One region of the Lysobacter koreensis genome, then DNA from elsewhere that is predicted to be linked to it. Evidence: riboswitches for the same ligand, from Rfam matches in the RefSeq annotation. Region 1 holds a riboswitch; the other holds the start of a gene.
What was found. A riboswitch is a leader RNA that binds a small molecule or an ion and turns the genes downstream of it on or off. The one in region 1 is predicted to bind cobalamin.
Positions count from the first base shown of each region.

Region 2: linked by a shared signal. The riboswitch ahead of ACFQZQ_RS08030 (ribonucleoside-diphosphate reductase subunit alpha) and the one ahead of btuB (TonB-dependent vitamin B12 receptor) in region 1 are both predicted to bind cobalamin.

Region 1 is NZ_JBHTIH010000007.1:85,772-93,008, reverse strand. It holds gene ACFQZQ_RS12480 (hypothetical protein) at 1-33, shown strand, start outside; gene btuB (TonB-dependent vitamin B12 receptor) at 106-2,052, opposite strand; cobalamin riboswitch at 2,171-2,425, opposite strand; gene ACFQZQ_RS12470 (TfoX/Sxy family protein) at 2,464-2,823, opposite strand; gene ACFQZQ_RS12465 (GAF domain-containing protein) at 2,820-3,305, opposite strand; gene bioD (dethiobiotin synthase) at 3,361-4,071, shown strand; gene ACFQZQ_RS12455 (efflux RND transporter periplasmic adaptor subunit) at 4,164-5,342, shown strand; gene ACFQZQ_RS12450 (efflux RND transporter permease subunit) at 5,521-7,237, shown strand, end outside.
Region 2 is NZ_JBHTIH010000003.1:583,988-591,224, forward strand. It holds gene ACFQZQ_RS08025 (ribonucleotide-diphosphate reductase subunit beta) at 91-1,104, opposite strand; gene ACFQZQ_RS08030 (ribonucleoside-diphosphate reductase subunit alpha) at 1,293-3,662, opposite strand; cobalamin riboswitch at 4,047-4,286, opposite strand; gene ACFQZQ_RS08035 (phosphoglycerate kinase) at 4,577-5,752, shown strand; gene ACFQZQ_RS08040 (HAD-IA family hydrolase) at 5,756-6,406, shown strand; gene ACFQZQ_RS08045 (GNAT family N-acetyltransferase) at 6,403-7,017, opposite strand; gene pyk (pyruvate kinase) at 7,081-7,237, shown strand, end outside.

The sequences.
Region 1 (7,237 bases):
GTATTCATCGGTTGGCGCATCTGGAATGGCTAGCGTGAGAAGATGCAGGCAGCAACAAAAAAGCCCGGCGACTGCCGGGCTTTTTTGTTGCTGCGGGTGAGGCGATCAATCCACCGGCGCGTAGCGCAGGGTCAGGAAGAACTCGCGGCCGGGCTGGTGGTAGAACGCGGCCGTCTCGTACTGGCGATCGAAGACGTTGGCGGCGCGTGCCTGCAGCGTCCACGCCGGCGTGAACGCATACTCGGCGCGCACGTCGAGGGTCGCGTAGCCGCCCAGGCGGCGGGTGTTGGCGGCGTCGTCGAAGCGCGCACCCGAGCCGATCCCGGTGAAGCCGAGGCGGAAATCCCCGAAAGCGCGGTCCAGCTCGATGCGCGCGCTGTGCCGCGCGCGACGCGGCAGGCGGTTGCCGGCATTGGCGCCGCCGCCGCGGTTCTCGGTGTCGAGGACGCTGGCGCTGGCAGCGACGGTCCAGTCAGCGAAGGCGGTGTCGACGCCGAGTTCGGCGCCGCGCAGGCGGGCGCTGTCGAGGTTCTGCGGCACGAACATCGCGTCCAGCGAGATCAGGTCGTCGACGCGGGTGCTGAAGCCGTCCAGGCGCCAGCTGGCGCGGTCGCCGCGGTACGCGACGCCGGCTTCCCAGCTCTTCGATTCCTCGGGCACGAGGTTCGGGTTGCTGGTCGGGAAGCCGCCGAACGCGGGGAAATACAGCTCGTTGAAGGTCGGCGCCTTGAACGCGGTGCCGTAGCCAATCGTGGCGCGCCAGCCCTGCGCGAACGCGATGCCCCACGCGGCGCTGCCGGTGGTGTGGGTGCCGAACTGCTCGTTGTCGTCGTGGCGCGCGCTGGCCTCGAGCGACTGCGCGCCGAACGTGGCCTGGTACTGCGCGAACACGGCGTGGTTGTCGCGCTGCGTTTCATCGTAGGCGGTGCTGCTGTCGACGCGGTCGCGCAGCCAGTCCAGGCCCACGCTCAGCAACTGGCCCTCGCCCAGGCCGAAGTCGCCCTGCAGCGTGGCGCTGTCGCGGTCGGTGTCGAAGTGGCCCAGGTCGGCTTCGACGAAGCGGCCGCTGAAGCTGTCGAACTTGCGCAGAAAGTTGTCCGACGCGTCGGTGTTGCGGCCGACGCTGGCCTGCAGCTGCAGCCGCTGCGACGGGCGCCAGCTCGCCTTGCCGCCGAGCACCTGCTGCACGGTCTTGGACAGGTTGCCGAAGTCGCCGTCGTACTCGTTGCGGCCCTCGGCGCGCAGCGCGTGGGCGTCGAACTTCCACGCCTCGCTGGCATCGAAGCCGCCGCGCAGCGACAGCGAGCGGCTGCGGTAGGCGTCGCGGTCGGGTTCGGTGGTGAAGCAGCCGGCGAACACCGGGAAACCGATGCCACGGCAGGCATCGATGCCCTCGTCGTTGAGGTAGGACGCGTCGGCGCCGAACCAGCCGCGCCCGAGTCGGCCGCCGAAACCGACGCTGCCTTCGGCGAAGCCGTGGCTGCCGACCGTGGCGCTGGCGCGTGGCGCGCTGCGGTCGCGGTCGCTGCCGGCGCCGCGACGGGTGAACAGCTGGATCACGCCGCCGATCGCCTCGCTGCCGTACAGGCTCGAGCGCGGGCCGCGCACGATTTCGATGCGTTCGATCAGCGCCAGCGGCAGGTCCTGGAACGCGGCCAGCCCGGAGGTTGCCGAGCCGATGCGCACGCCGTCGACCAGCACCAGCACGTGGTCGGATTCGCTGCCGCGCAGGAACGCCGTGGTCAGCTTGCCGCTGCCGCCCTGATTAGACAGCGAGATGCCGGCGCGGCCGCGCAGCAGCTCGGGCAGCGAGCGCGCCTGGCTGCGTGCGATCGCGTCCTGGTCGATCACCTCGACCGGCGCAAGCGCGGCGTTGGCACTAGTCGGAGTGCGCGTGGCGGTGACGACCACGTCGTCCAGCTCGGTGGCCGGATCGGGCGACGAGCGTCCGACTTGCGCGTGGGCGAGGGCGGGCAGGCCGATGGCGAAGGCCACGGCCAGGGACAACGTGCTCAGCGAAAACGGGCTGGGTGACAGCAGGCGAAACGACATCGGGGATTCTCCAGCGCGGGCGCGCATCAGTGCAGGAAAGCCGCGTGGAGAAGGCAGGCGCCGCGAAGACGGGCGCGCGCAGGCGGCCCGTGTCGCTGCGCAATGCCCACCGCATCGCAACCAGTCGTGCATCGAGGCCGGTCTCCGGACTCGCGAGCGGGGCGCAGGGATCCGGCTGGGGACCTGCACTCCAGCCGCGACGCCTTCCCATGGGCTGCTTGCGCAGGAGCCACAGTGGCGGATGTCGCGGTTTGACTCGCTTACCGTTGCGGGGGCAGTGCCGGGCTGGTCGCACGTGGTCGTGGACGTCACCGGCTTCCCGTTTCAGCCCCTTGGCTTGCGCCGCGGGGTCACCTCAAAGCGCGCGCAGTCTACGCCAGCGATGGCGCCGGCGTCTGCCGCGCAGGGAGATCAGCCGTCGGAGTCGTCGGGGCCGGCGCGCATCGCCACGGTGTCGGCGGTGAGCACGGTGGTGGTCACCGGGCCGGCCGGCGGCCGGTAGCGCGGCGGCGGCAGCAGTGCGATTGCGGCTTCGGCGGCGCTGACCAGTTCGTGGCGGCGCTGGTCGGGAATCTCCTGCCAGTGGCAGTCGCCGAGCGCGCCCTCGATCGCGTACAGCAGGTTCAAAGTCGGCTTGAAGCCGGCCCGCTTGACGCGCATGAACGCCTCGACCGTGCCGATCGCGGCGATGTCATCGTGAGAGCGCAACCCTACCTGGCGCAACCAGGCGGCGGACTTGGGGCCGATGTTGCGCAATTTTTCAGCGGTCATGCGAGCGACTCCAAGTAGGCCTGGGCGATGGCTTCCAGACCTTGCTGGTCGTCCGCGTCGAAGCGGTCCAACTGCGGGCTGTCAATATCCAGAACGCCAAACAGCGCACCATCAGGCCGCACCAGCGGCACCACCACTTCCGATTGCGAGGCCGAATCGCAGGCGATGTGGCCGGGGAACGCATGCACGTCGGCGATGCGCTGGGTCTGCCGGGTCGACGCAGCTGCGCCGCACACGCCCTTGTCCAGCGGGATGCGCACGCATGCCGGCAGGCCCTGGAACGGACCGACCACCAGCTCGATGCCATCGAACAAGTAGAAGCCGGCCCAGTTCAACCCCGGCACGCCGTGGTAGATCAGCGCCGACAGGTTGGCGGCATTGGCGATCGGGTCGCGCTCGCCGGCCAGCAGCGCGCGTGCCTGGGCGAGGAGTTGGGCGTACTGCTCCGGCTTGCTGCCGGTAAGGGTGTGGGCGGAGAACATGCCCGAAGTGTAGCGCCGCGCACGGCGCGACGCGGCCGCGCAGTACGCTATGCCGATGAACCCGCGCAGCGTCTACGTCACCGGCACCGACACCGGCGTCGGCAAATCCGTCGCCAGTGCCGCGCTGCTGCACGCGTTGCGCGGGCGCGGTCTGCGCGCGGTCGGGATGAAGCCGGTCGCCAGCGGCTGCGTCCACACCATCGACGGCTGGCGCAACGACGACGCGCTGCTGCTGCAGGCGGCGAGCGATCCGCTAGCCGACCACGACCGGCCGGCGTACGCCGACATCAACCCGTTCCCATTCCCGTTGCCGCTGGCGCCGGAGTTGGCCGCCGCCGAGGCCGGCATCGAGCTGGCGCTGGCGCCGATCGTGCAGGCCTACGCACGTCTGGCCATGCAAGCCGACGCCGTGGTGGTCGAGGGCGTCGGCGGTTGGGCCGCGCCGCTGTCGGCCACGCTCGACCAGGTCGACCTGGTGCGCGCGCTGCGGCTGCCGGTAGTGCTCGTGGTCGGCCTGCGCCTGGGCTGTCTCAACCACGCGCGCCTGACCGCACGCGCGATCGCGGCGGACGGCGCGGAGCTGGTGGGCTGGATCGCGAGCGACATCGATCCGGCCATGGACCGCGCCGACGCCAATTTCGCGTTGCTACAACGCAGGCTGCCGGCCCCGTGTTGGGGTCGCCTGCCGTTTGCCGCCGCGCCCGACCCGCGGGCGCTGGCCCTGCATCTGGCTGTGCCGGATCCGGCGATTCGCCTGCAGGCGTGAGCCCACGCGCCGGTTGGGACTTCTGGCAGGGGGACAGCCGACTCCCTGCAAGGCTAAACTGATCAGTACAAGAAATGGACGACGAGGCTCCCATGCGCCGCACGATGCTGTTTTCTGGATTGCTGGTCGCCGGCCTGATCGGCCTGGCCGGTTGCGGCAAGGACGACGCCGCCGCAGGCGCCGGTGCAGGCGGGCCGCCCGGCGGCGAGATGCAACTGCCGGTCGAGACCGTGACCCTCAAGCCGCAGGCCCTCACCGCCGGCCTGCAGACCGTCGGCAGCCTGCGCGCCGACGAGTCGGTGGTGGTGCGCCCGGAGATCGCCGGCCGCATCCAGCGCATCCACTTCACCGAAGGCGGCCGCGTCGCCGCCGGGCAGGCGTTGTTCACGCTCGACGGCAGCCTCGCCCAGGCCAGCCTCAACGAGGCCTCGGCCAACCTCGCCAACAGCCGCGCCGCCGCCGCGCGCGCCGGCCAGCTGGTCGGTGAGAAGCTGATCGCGCGTGCCGATTACGACCGCACCCGGGCCGCGCTCGGGGTCGACCAGGCGCGCGTCGCCTCAGCCCGCACCGCGCTGTCGAAGATGACGCTGCGCGCGCCGTTCTCGGGCCAGATTGGCTTGCGCGAGGTCAGCGTCGGCGAGTTCGTCAACGCCGGCCAGGACCTGGTCACGATGGTGCGGCTGGACCCGATCGAGGTCGACTTCAGCATCCCGGAAAGCGCGCTGGCGCAGCTGCGCAACGGCCAGAAGCTCACGCTCACGGTCGACGCGTTCCCGGCCGACACCTTCGGCGGCCAGATCGTCGCGATCGACCCGGTGGTCGATGCCAACAGCCGCAGCGCCAAGGTCCGCGCGCAGATCCCGAACCCCGACGGCCGTTTGCGCCCGGGCCAGTTCGCCAAGCTGCAGCTCGACACCGGCACCGACAGCGCCGACGCGCTGCTGGTGCCCGAGCAGGCGCTGATGCAGGACGGCGACACCCGCTTCGTCTACACCGTGGTCGACGGCAAGGCCAAGAAGACCGTGATCAAGACCGGTGCCCGGGTGCCGGGCCTGGTGCAGGTGGTCGAAGGCCTCAAGGCCGGCGACGTGGTGATCACCGCCGGGCAGGCCAAGCCGATGATGCACGAGGGCGTCGGCGTGATGTCGCTGCCGCCGCCGGGGGCGGCCGCTCCGGCTGCCGGCACCCAGCCGCCGGCAGCCGGCGCGTCCCCCAATGCCGCGCCGAAGGCGGCGCCCGCCACCGAGAAACAGGCCGAAACGGCGAAGTAGTCGCAATTGAGCCCCTCTCCCGCCGGGAGAGGGGTTGGGGTGAGGGTTCGGCGCGAGCGTTTAGCTCCGAACTCGTCCCGAACCCTCATCCGCCCCAGCTGTTATCAAGGCCGGGGCACCTTCTCCCCAGGCCTTCGAAACGCGAGGGGAGAAGAAAAAGTCAAAAACGAGGCCCCCCATGGTCCTGTCCGACATCTCCATCCGCCGCCCGGTCTTCGCGACCGTGATCAACCTGGTCGTGCTGCTGGTCGGCATCATCGCCTACGACCGCCTCGCGGTCCGGCAGATCCCCAACGTCGACACGCCGGTGATCAACGTCAGCACCAACTACCCCGGCGCGTCCGCGCAGGTGATCGAATCGCAGGTCACCCAGCCGATCGAGGACGCGCTGTCGGGGGTCGAAGGCATCGAGTACATGCAGTCGGTCAGCCGCGAGCAGTCCAGCCAGGTGACCGTGCGCTTCCGCCTCGACCGCGACGCCGATGGCGCCGCGTCCGACGTCCGCGACCGCGTCGCGCAGGCACGGCAGGTGCTGCCGGAGGAAGTCGACGAGCCGATCATCCAGAAGCAGGAAGCCGACGCGCAGCCGATCATCTACCTCGCGTTTTCCTCGACCCGTCATTCGCAGGTCGAGATCGCCGATTACGCCGAGACCCTGGTCAAGGACCGCATCCAGCAGATCCCCGGCGTCGCCCAGGCGATCGTGTACTCCAGCACTTATGCGATGCGCGTGTGGCTGCAGCCGCAGCGCCTGGCCGGCTTCGGCCTGACCCCGGCCGACGTCGAGGCCGCGCTGCGCGCGCAGAACGTCGAGATCCCCGCCGGCCGCGTCGAAAGCGAGCAGCGCGAGTTCACCGTGCTGTCCGAAACCGACCTGAAGACGCCCGAGCAGTTCGGCGAGGTGATCCTCGGCGACGTCGACGGCTACCTGGTGCGCCTCAAGGACGTCGCCCGGATCGAGCTGGGCGCGCAGGAGGAACGCTTCCGCGCGCGCTACAACGGTCAGAACGCGGTGCCGCTGGCGGTGGTCAAGCAGGCGGTGGCCAACCCGCTCGACATCTCCACGGCGATCAAGGAGATGCTGCCGCAGATCCAGCGCACGTTGCCCGAGGGCATGAAGATCGAGGTCGCGTTCGACACCACGATCTTCATCGAAAAGTCGATCGAGGAGGTTTACAAGACCGTCGCCGAGGCGGTGGTGCTGGTGATCCTGGTGATCTTCCTGTTCCTGCGCAGCTGGCGCGCGACGCTGATCCCGCTGGTGACCATCCCGCTGTCGCTGGTCGGTGCGTTCGCGCTGATGTACGCGTTCGGCTTCACCATCAACACCCTCACCTTGCTGGCGATGGTGCTGGCGATCGGCCTGGTGGTCGACGACGCGATCGTGATGCTGGAGAACATCTACCGGCACATCGAGGAAGGCATGCCGCCGTTCCAGGCGGCGCTGCAGGGCAGCAAGGAGATTGGCTTTGCGATCATCGCGATGACGCTGACGCTGGCCGCGGTCTACGTGCCGCTGGCGTTCTCCACCGGCCGCACCGGCAAGCTGTTCGTCGAGTTCGCGTTGACCCTGGCCGGCGCGGTGATCGTCTCCGGTTTCACCGCGCTGACGCTGTCGCCGATGATGTCGTCCAAGCTGCTGCGCCACGAGACCAAGCACGGCCGCTTCTACGTCGCCGGCGAGAAGGTGCTGGGCTGGATCGACCGCAGTTACCGCCGAGTGCTGACGGCCGGCTTGAACGCGCGCTGGGTGGTGGTGATCGTGGCGGCGCTGGTGTTCGGCGGCGCGTTGACCCTGTTCAAGCTGCTGCCCAACGAGCTGGCGCCGCAGGAAGACCAGGGCTTCATCATCGGCTTCGGCATGGCCCCGGAAGGCGCCACGGTCGACTACACCG
Region 2 (7,237 bases), on a different contig from region 1:
CCCGGCACCAGCGTGGGCACAACCGGGGGTTGATCCGGGACATCCCAGTGCCGTGTATCCGACGCCGCAGCTTTCGTCGATCGCGATCGCTCAAAACGCCGCATCGAACGCGACCTCGCCCTGCACGCCGACTTGGTAGGCCGACACGCGCCGCTCGAAGAAGTTGGTGACCTCCTGCACGTCCTGCAGGTCCATGAAACCGAACGGGTTGCTTGAACCGAAGTGCTTGGGCATGCCCAGCTGCGCCATGCGCTGGTCGGCGACGTACTCCAGGTACTGGCGCATGTCCTTGATCGACAGCCCGACCACGCCGCCGGACAGCACGTCGTGGGCGAACAGCGTCTCGCAGTCGACCGCTTCCTCGAACATCGCCACCACCTGCGCCTTGAGCTCGTCGTCGAACAAGTCGGGCTCCTCCTCGCGCGCGGTGCGGATCACCTCGAACGCGAACGCCATGTGCCCGCTCTCGTCGCGGAACACCCAGTTGGTGCCCGAGGCCAGGCCGTTGAGCAGGCCACGCGAGCGCAGGTAGTAGACGTAGGCGAACGCGGCGAAGAAGAACAAGCCCTCAATGCAGCCGGCGAAGCAGACCAGGTTGAGCAGGAACTGGCGGCGCTGTTCGCGCGTCTCGATGCGCGTGAGGCCCTGCAACGAGTCGATCCACTTGAAGCAGAACTCGGCCTTGGCGCGGATCGAGGGGATGTTCTCGATCGCGTCGAAAGCCTTGGCGCGCGCGGCCGGGTCGGGCAGGTAGCTGTCCAGCAGGGTGAGGTAGAACTGCACGTGCAGCGCTTCCTCGTACAGCTGCCGCGACAGGTACATGCGCGCCTCGGGCGCGTTGATGTGCTGGTACAGGTTCAGCACCAGGTTGTTGGACACGATCGAATCGCCGGTGGCGAAGAACGCGACCAGGCGCTCGACAAGATGGCGTTCGGCCGTGCCGAACTTGTGCTTGAGGTCGTTGATGTCGAGCGAGAAATCGACCTCCTCGACGGTCCAGGTGTTGCGGATCGCATCCCGGTACATCTCGTAGAACTGCGGGTAGCGCATCGGCCGCAGGGTGAGGTCGAAGCCGGGGTCGAGGAGGTGGGCGGGCTGGGTCATATCAGGTTCCGAAGATGGCCGGAATTGCGGGGACTGAGGCTCCTGCTCCCTCCCTTGCGTAGCAGGGGAGGGCTGGGGAGGGGTGCTGTTGCTGTTGCTGTTGCGGTTGCTGGTCAAGACCAACGGCAACAGCCAAAGCACCCCCTCCCAACCTCCCCCTGCTTCGCAAGGGGAGGGGCTGGACGCGGCTACTGGCAGGCTTCGCAGCTCTCGGGGCTTTCCAGCGAGCAGGCGATGGCATCGCCAGTACTGACCGGTGCGGCGGTCGCGGCAGAGCCGACGGTGGTCTTGGCGATCTTCGTCGCCGGACGCGAGCGCAGGTAATAGGTCGTCTTCAACCCGCGTTTCCACGCGTACATGTACATCGACGACAGCTGGCCGATGTTCGGGCTCTCGATGAACAGGTTGAGCGACTGGCTCTGGTCGATGAACGCGCCGCGCTCGGCGGCCATGTCGATCAGCGAGCGCATCGGCACCTCCCAGACCGTGCGGTACACCTGGCGCAGCAACTCGGGGATCTCGGCGATGCCCTGGATCGAGCCTTCGGCGAGCTTGATGCGGTCGCGCAACTCCGGCGTCCACAGCCCGAGTTGCTTGAGCTCGTCGGCGAGGTAGCGGTTCACGACCAGGAAATCGCCCGACAGCGTCTCGCGCTTGAACAGGTTGCTGACCTGCGGCTCGATGCACTCGTAGCAGCCGGCGATCGAGGCGATGGTCGCGGTCGGTGCGATCGCGATCAGCAGCGAATTGCGCAGGCCGTGCTCGGCGATGCGCTGGCGCAGGCCGTCCCAGCGCTCGGCCTGCGCCGGCACCACACCCCAGGCCTCGAACTGCAGCTCGCCGTGCGCGGCGCGGGTGTCGCCGAAGCTCGGGTGCTTGCCGTGCTCGATCGCCAGTTCGTTGGAGGCCGACAGCGCATGGAAGTAGATGCTTTCTGCGATCTCGCGCGAGAGCCGGCGCGCGGCTTCCGAATCGAACGGCAGGCGCAGCTTGAAGAACACGTCCTGCAGGCCCATGGTCCCGAGTCCGACCGGGCGCCAGCGCAGGTTGGCGCGGCGCGCGGTCTCGATCGGGTAGAAGTTCAGATCGATCACGCGGTCGAGCTGGCGCACGGCCAGGCGCACGGTCTCGGCGAGCTTGTCGAAGTCGAAGCGACCCGCCTCGCCGTGCACCAGGCCTTCCGAAAACAGCTCGACGTGATGCGACAGGTTGATCGAGCCCAGGTTGCACACCGCCGTCTCGTCCTGCGAGGTGACCTCGAGGATCTCGGTGCACAGGTTCGACAGGTGGATGACGTTGTCGGCGCGCAGGGTCTGGTTCGACGCGCGGTTGCACTTGTCCTTGAAGTTCATCCAGCCGTTGCCGGTCTGCGCCAGGGTGCGCATCATCCGCCCGTACAGCTCGCGCGCCTTGACCTGCTTGTGGGCGAGGCCGGCGGCTTCGGCCGCGGCGTAGGCGCGCTCGAACGCCTCGCCGTACAGGTCGGTCAGCTGCGGCGCCCCCGCTTTCATCAGCGTGGCCGGGTCGAACAGCGACCACTCGGCATCCGCCTCGACCCGGCGCATGAACTCGTCCGGGATCCAGTTGGCGAGGTTGAGGTTGTGGGTGCGACGCGCCTCGTCGCCGGTGTTGTCGCGCAGTTCGAGGAACTCCTCGATGTCGGCGTGCCACGGCTCCAGGTAGACGCAGGCCGCGCCCTTGCGCTTGCCGCCCTGGTTGACCGCGGCGACCGAGGCGTCGAGCGTCTTCAGCCACGGCACGATGCCGTTGCTCAGGCCGTTGGTGCTGCGGATCAGCGAACCGCGCGAGCGGATGCGGGTGTAGCCCAGGCCGATGCCGCCGCTGAACTTGCTGAGCTTGGCCACGTCCATGTAGCGCTTGTAGATGCTCTCCAGCGAATCCTCGGGCGAGTCGAGCAGGAAGCAGCTCGACAACTGCTCGTGGGTGGTGCCGGCGTTGAACAGGGTCGGCGAGCTCGGCAGGTAGTCGAGCATGGCCATGCGCCGGTACAGCGCCAGCGCGTCGCCGATGTCCTCGCTCAGCGCGCAGGCGATGCGCAGGAAGAACTGCTGCGGGGTCTCGATCACGGTGCGCGCGGTCGGGTGGCGCAAGAGATAGCGGTCGTACAGCGTGCGCAGGCCGAAGTAATCGAAGCGGGTGTTGAGCGAGTCGTCGATCGCGTCGTTGAGCTTGCGCGCATTGGCCTGCACGAAGCCGAGCAGGCGGTCGTTGATCAGGCCCAGTTCGTGGCCGCGCACCACCGATTGCGAGAACGCGTGGATCTCGATGCCGGCGACTTCCTTTTCGATCACGTTGCCGAGCAGGCGCGCGGCGAGGCGACCGTACTCGGGCTCCTCGGCGGTCAGCAGTGCGGCGGTGCGGATCGACAGCTCGTCGAGCTCGCGCGTGCTCGCGCCGTCGTACAGGCCGGAAATGGTGCGCGTGGCGACGCGCATCGGGTCGACGGCGTGCAGGCCGTCGCAGGTGCGGGTCACCGCGCGGACGATCTTGTTGAGGTCGACCGGCTCGCGACGGCCGCTGCGCTTGGTCACGCTCATGGTCAGGTTGGCGGCGGGCGGGGTCAGCGCGAACCCGGGCGCGGGACGCGGCTGCGCGTGCGCTTCGGGAACGAACGAGGGGCTTTGGGCGGGCGTGTCGACCGCGAGGGCGTCGGAAGAAATGTTCATGGCAAGGCTCCAGTGCATGGCGCACGGCTCGCAACCCTTCCCCTCGAAGGGCTGCGCACGGGAGCGACGACGCACCGTCGGCAAGACCGCATGCGCGGCGCCGACGGCACGGCCACGCCCCCGCGGGCGCGGAATCTGGAGGGTGGAATGCGGGTGTCGCTGAGCCGGAGACTGCGGCGGACCCGCCGGCACGCCGACGCGGAGCGACACCGACCGTCTTCCCCCGAAGATTCCCTGGCCGGTCACCGCGCGGTGTGCATCGCGCGGCTGTCGGCAGGTCTTCGGACTCGGGACGTGACAGCCACGTTCGTGGTGTCGCCTACCGGGGGTCGCTTCCCGGGCGCGAGGCGCGCCCAGTGCAATGACCACCTTCGTTTCCCATACCGCTGCGGGGCAGTGCCGGCCTTGGACGCGGCATTCTGGTGAATGCATGTCCGCACCGAGCTTCCCTTTTCAGCCGACCGCAAAGCCGGCACCGACGGCCACAACATAGCGCGTATTTTTCTTTCGTCAACGCTAAATGTTGGGTTTTGCTCGGAGGCCCATCGCCACCGCGATTTGCCGCGAAGCGGCGCGGACGGGACAATGCGCGGCCATGGCGCGGCGGCCCCAGATGGCTCCCCTTGCCCGTCATTCCTGCGAAAGCAGGAATCCAGCGACTTCGACGCAATCGCGAACGTCACTGGATCCCCGATTTCGATTGAATAAGTCCACTCGGACGCGGGGATGACGACGCTCTGAAACGCCTGCGCCGCATTCCAAACACTTCCACTCAAGGCCACCCCATGACCATCGTCCGCATGACCGACCTCGATCTCGCCGGCAAGCGCGTGCTGATCCGCGAAGACCTCAACGTGCCCATCGAGGCCGGCCGCATCACCTCCGAGCAGCGCATCACCGCGGCGCTGCCGACGATGCAGCTGGCGCTGGCGAAGGGCGCGGCGGTGATGGTGACTTCGCACCTGGGCCGGCCGAAGGAAGGCGTGTGGAGCCAGGCCGATTCGCTGGCACCGGTCGCCGCGCGCTTGTCGGAACTGCTCGGCATCGAGGTGCCGCTGGTCAAGGATTGGGTCAAGGGCGTCGAGGTGCTGCCGGGCCAGCTGCTGCTGCTCGAGAACTGCCGCATGAACGTCGGCGAGGGCAAGGACGATGAAACCCTGTCGAAGCAGTACGCCTCGCTGTGCGACGTGTTCGTCATGGACGCGTTCGGCACCGCGCATCGCGCCCAGGCCTCCACCCATGGCGTGATCCGCCACGCAAAGGTCGCCGCCGGCGGTCCGCTGCTGATGGCCGAACTCGACGCGCTGGGCAAGGCGCTCGACGCCCCGGCACGGCCGCTGCTGGCGATCGTCGCCGGCTCCAAGGTCTCGACCAAGCTCGAGCTGCTGTCGTCGCTGGTGTCCAAGGTCGACCAGCTGATCGTCGGCGGCGGCATCGCCAACACCTTCATCGCCGCGATGGGGCATTCGGTGGGCAAGTCGCTGGTCGAGATGGACCTGGTCGACACCGCGAAGCAGATCATGCGCGATGCCCAGGCGCGCGGCGCCGACATTCCGGTGCCGACCGACGTGGTGGTCGCGCCAACCTTCGCCGCCGACGCCCCGGCCACGGTCAAGGCCGTCGATGCGGTCGGCGCCGATGACATGATCCTCGACATCGGCCCGGATACCGCCGCGCGCTACGCCGGGCTGATCAAGGCCGCCGGCACCGTGGTCTGGAACGGCCCGGTCGGCGTGTTCGAATTCGACGCGTTCGGCGGCGGCACCGAAACCCTGGCGCGCGCGATCGCGGCGTCGAAGGCGTTCTCGATCGCCGGCGGCGGCGATACCCTCGCTGCGGTCGACAAGTACGGCATCGCCGGGGACGTCAGCTACATCTCCACCGGCGGCGGTGCGTTCCTCGAATTCCTGGAAGGCAAGGAACTGCCGGCGGTCAGCGCGCTCAAGCAACGGGCCGGCTGAGTGATGCGGCCCGCGCGCGCCACGCTGTTCTTCGACCTCGACGGCACCCTGATCGATTCGGCGATCGGCATCACCCGCTGCGTCGCGCATGCGTTGACCCAGATGGCACACCCGGTGCCGCCGCAGGACGAGCTGCGGCGCTGGATCGGACCGTCGCTGCGCACCAGCTTTTCGCCGCTGCTGCGCGATCCGGTGCGGGTCGAGCAGGCCGTCGATCACTACCGCGACCGTTTCGAGACCCACGGCTGGGCCGAGCACGAGGTGTATCCCGGCATCGGCGACACCGTCGAGGCCCTGCATGCGGATGGTTACCGGCTCGCGGTCGTGACCGCTAAGAACGAGCCGCACGCGCGCAAGATCGTCGAACACTTGCCGTTCGGTCGGCGCTTCGACGACGTGATCGGCGCCACCGCCGATGGCCGCCTCAGCGACAAGCCCGAGCTGATCGCCGAGGCGCTGCAACGTCTCGGTTTGCAGGCGGACGAGTGCTGGATGATCGGTGACCGCCACATGGACATCGACGGCGCGCGCCACCACGGCATGCGCAACATCGGCGTGCTGTGGGGTTTCGGCGGCGAGGCCGAGTTGCGCGGTGCCGGGGCCGACCATCTGGCGGCCGCGCCCGCGGAACTGCCGGTGTTGCTGGCCGCCTAGCCGCCCTGGCGCGCGCGCCAGTCGCGCGCGAGCAGGCCATAGATCGCCGAATCCTGCAGCTCGCCAGCCACCAGCCAGCGCTCGCGCAGCAATCCTTCGCGCACGAAGCCAAAACGTTCGACCAGTGCGCACGAGGCGGCGTTGCGCGGGTCGACGTCGGCCTCGACGCGGCGCAGTCCCAGTCCGTCGAACGCGTGGGCCAGTGCCAGTTGCAGCGCCTCCCGCGCGAGCCCGCGGCCCCAGCGGTCGGAGCGCAACGAATAGCCGACCTCGGCGCGTCCCTGGGCGCGGTCGATCGAGAACAGGGTCACGCCGCCGACCAGGCGGTCGTCGCCGCGCTCGGCGATCGCCCAGCACAGCAACCGCCGGGGATCGCGGCCCGACATCGCGTTGGCGAGGCGGTCCTGCGCCTGCGCCAGCTCCGTCCACGCCGGAAAGCTCCAGTAGCGCATCACCTGCGGGTCCGAATGCACCGCATACAGGTCATGCAGGTCGTCTTCGCGGAAGCCGCGCAGGCGGATGCGCTCGCCGTCCAGCACCGGCAGGTCATCCAGCACGCTCGCGGTGTCTTGCGTCGAGGTGGGTGCAGCGTCGTCGCCTGCCATCGTCATGGGTGGGCAATCCTGGGTGCTCGGGAGCTGTGCTAGCGTTCATTGCACTCTAGGAAGTCTGCCATGCCGACACCGCTTCGCCGTACCAAGATCCTCGCCACCCTCGGCCCGGCCACCGATGTGCCGGGAGTGCTCGATGCGCTGCTGACCGCCGGGGTCGACGTGGTCCGCCTCAACTTCTCGCACGGCGATCCCGCCTCGCAGGTCGCGCGTGCCAACG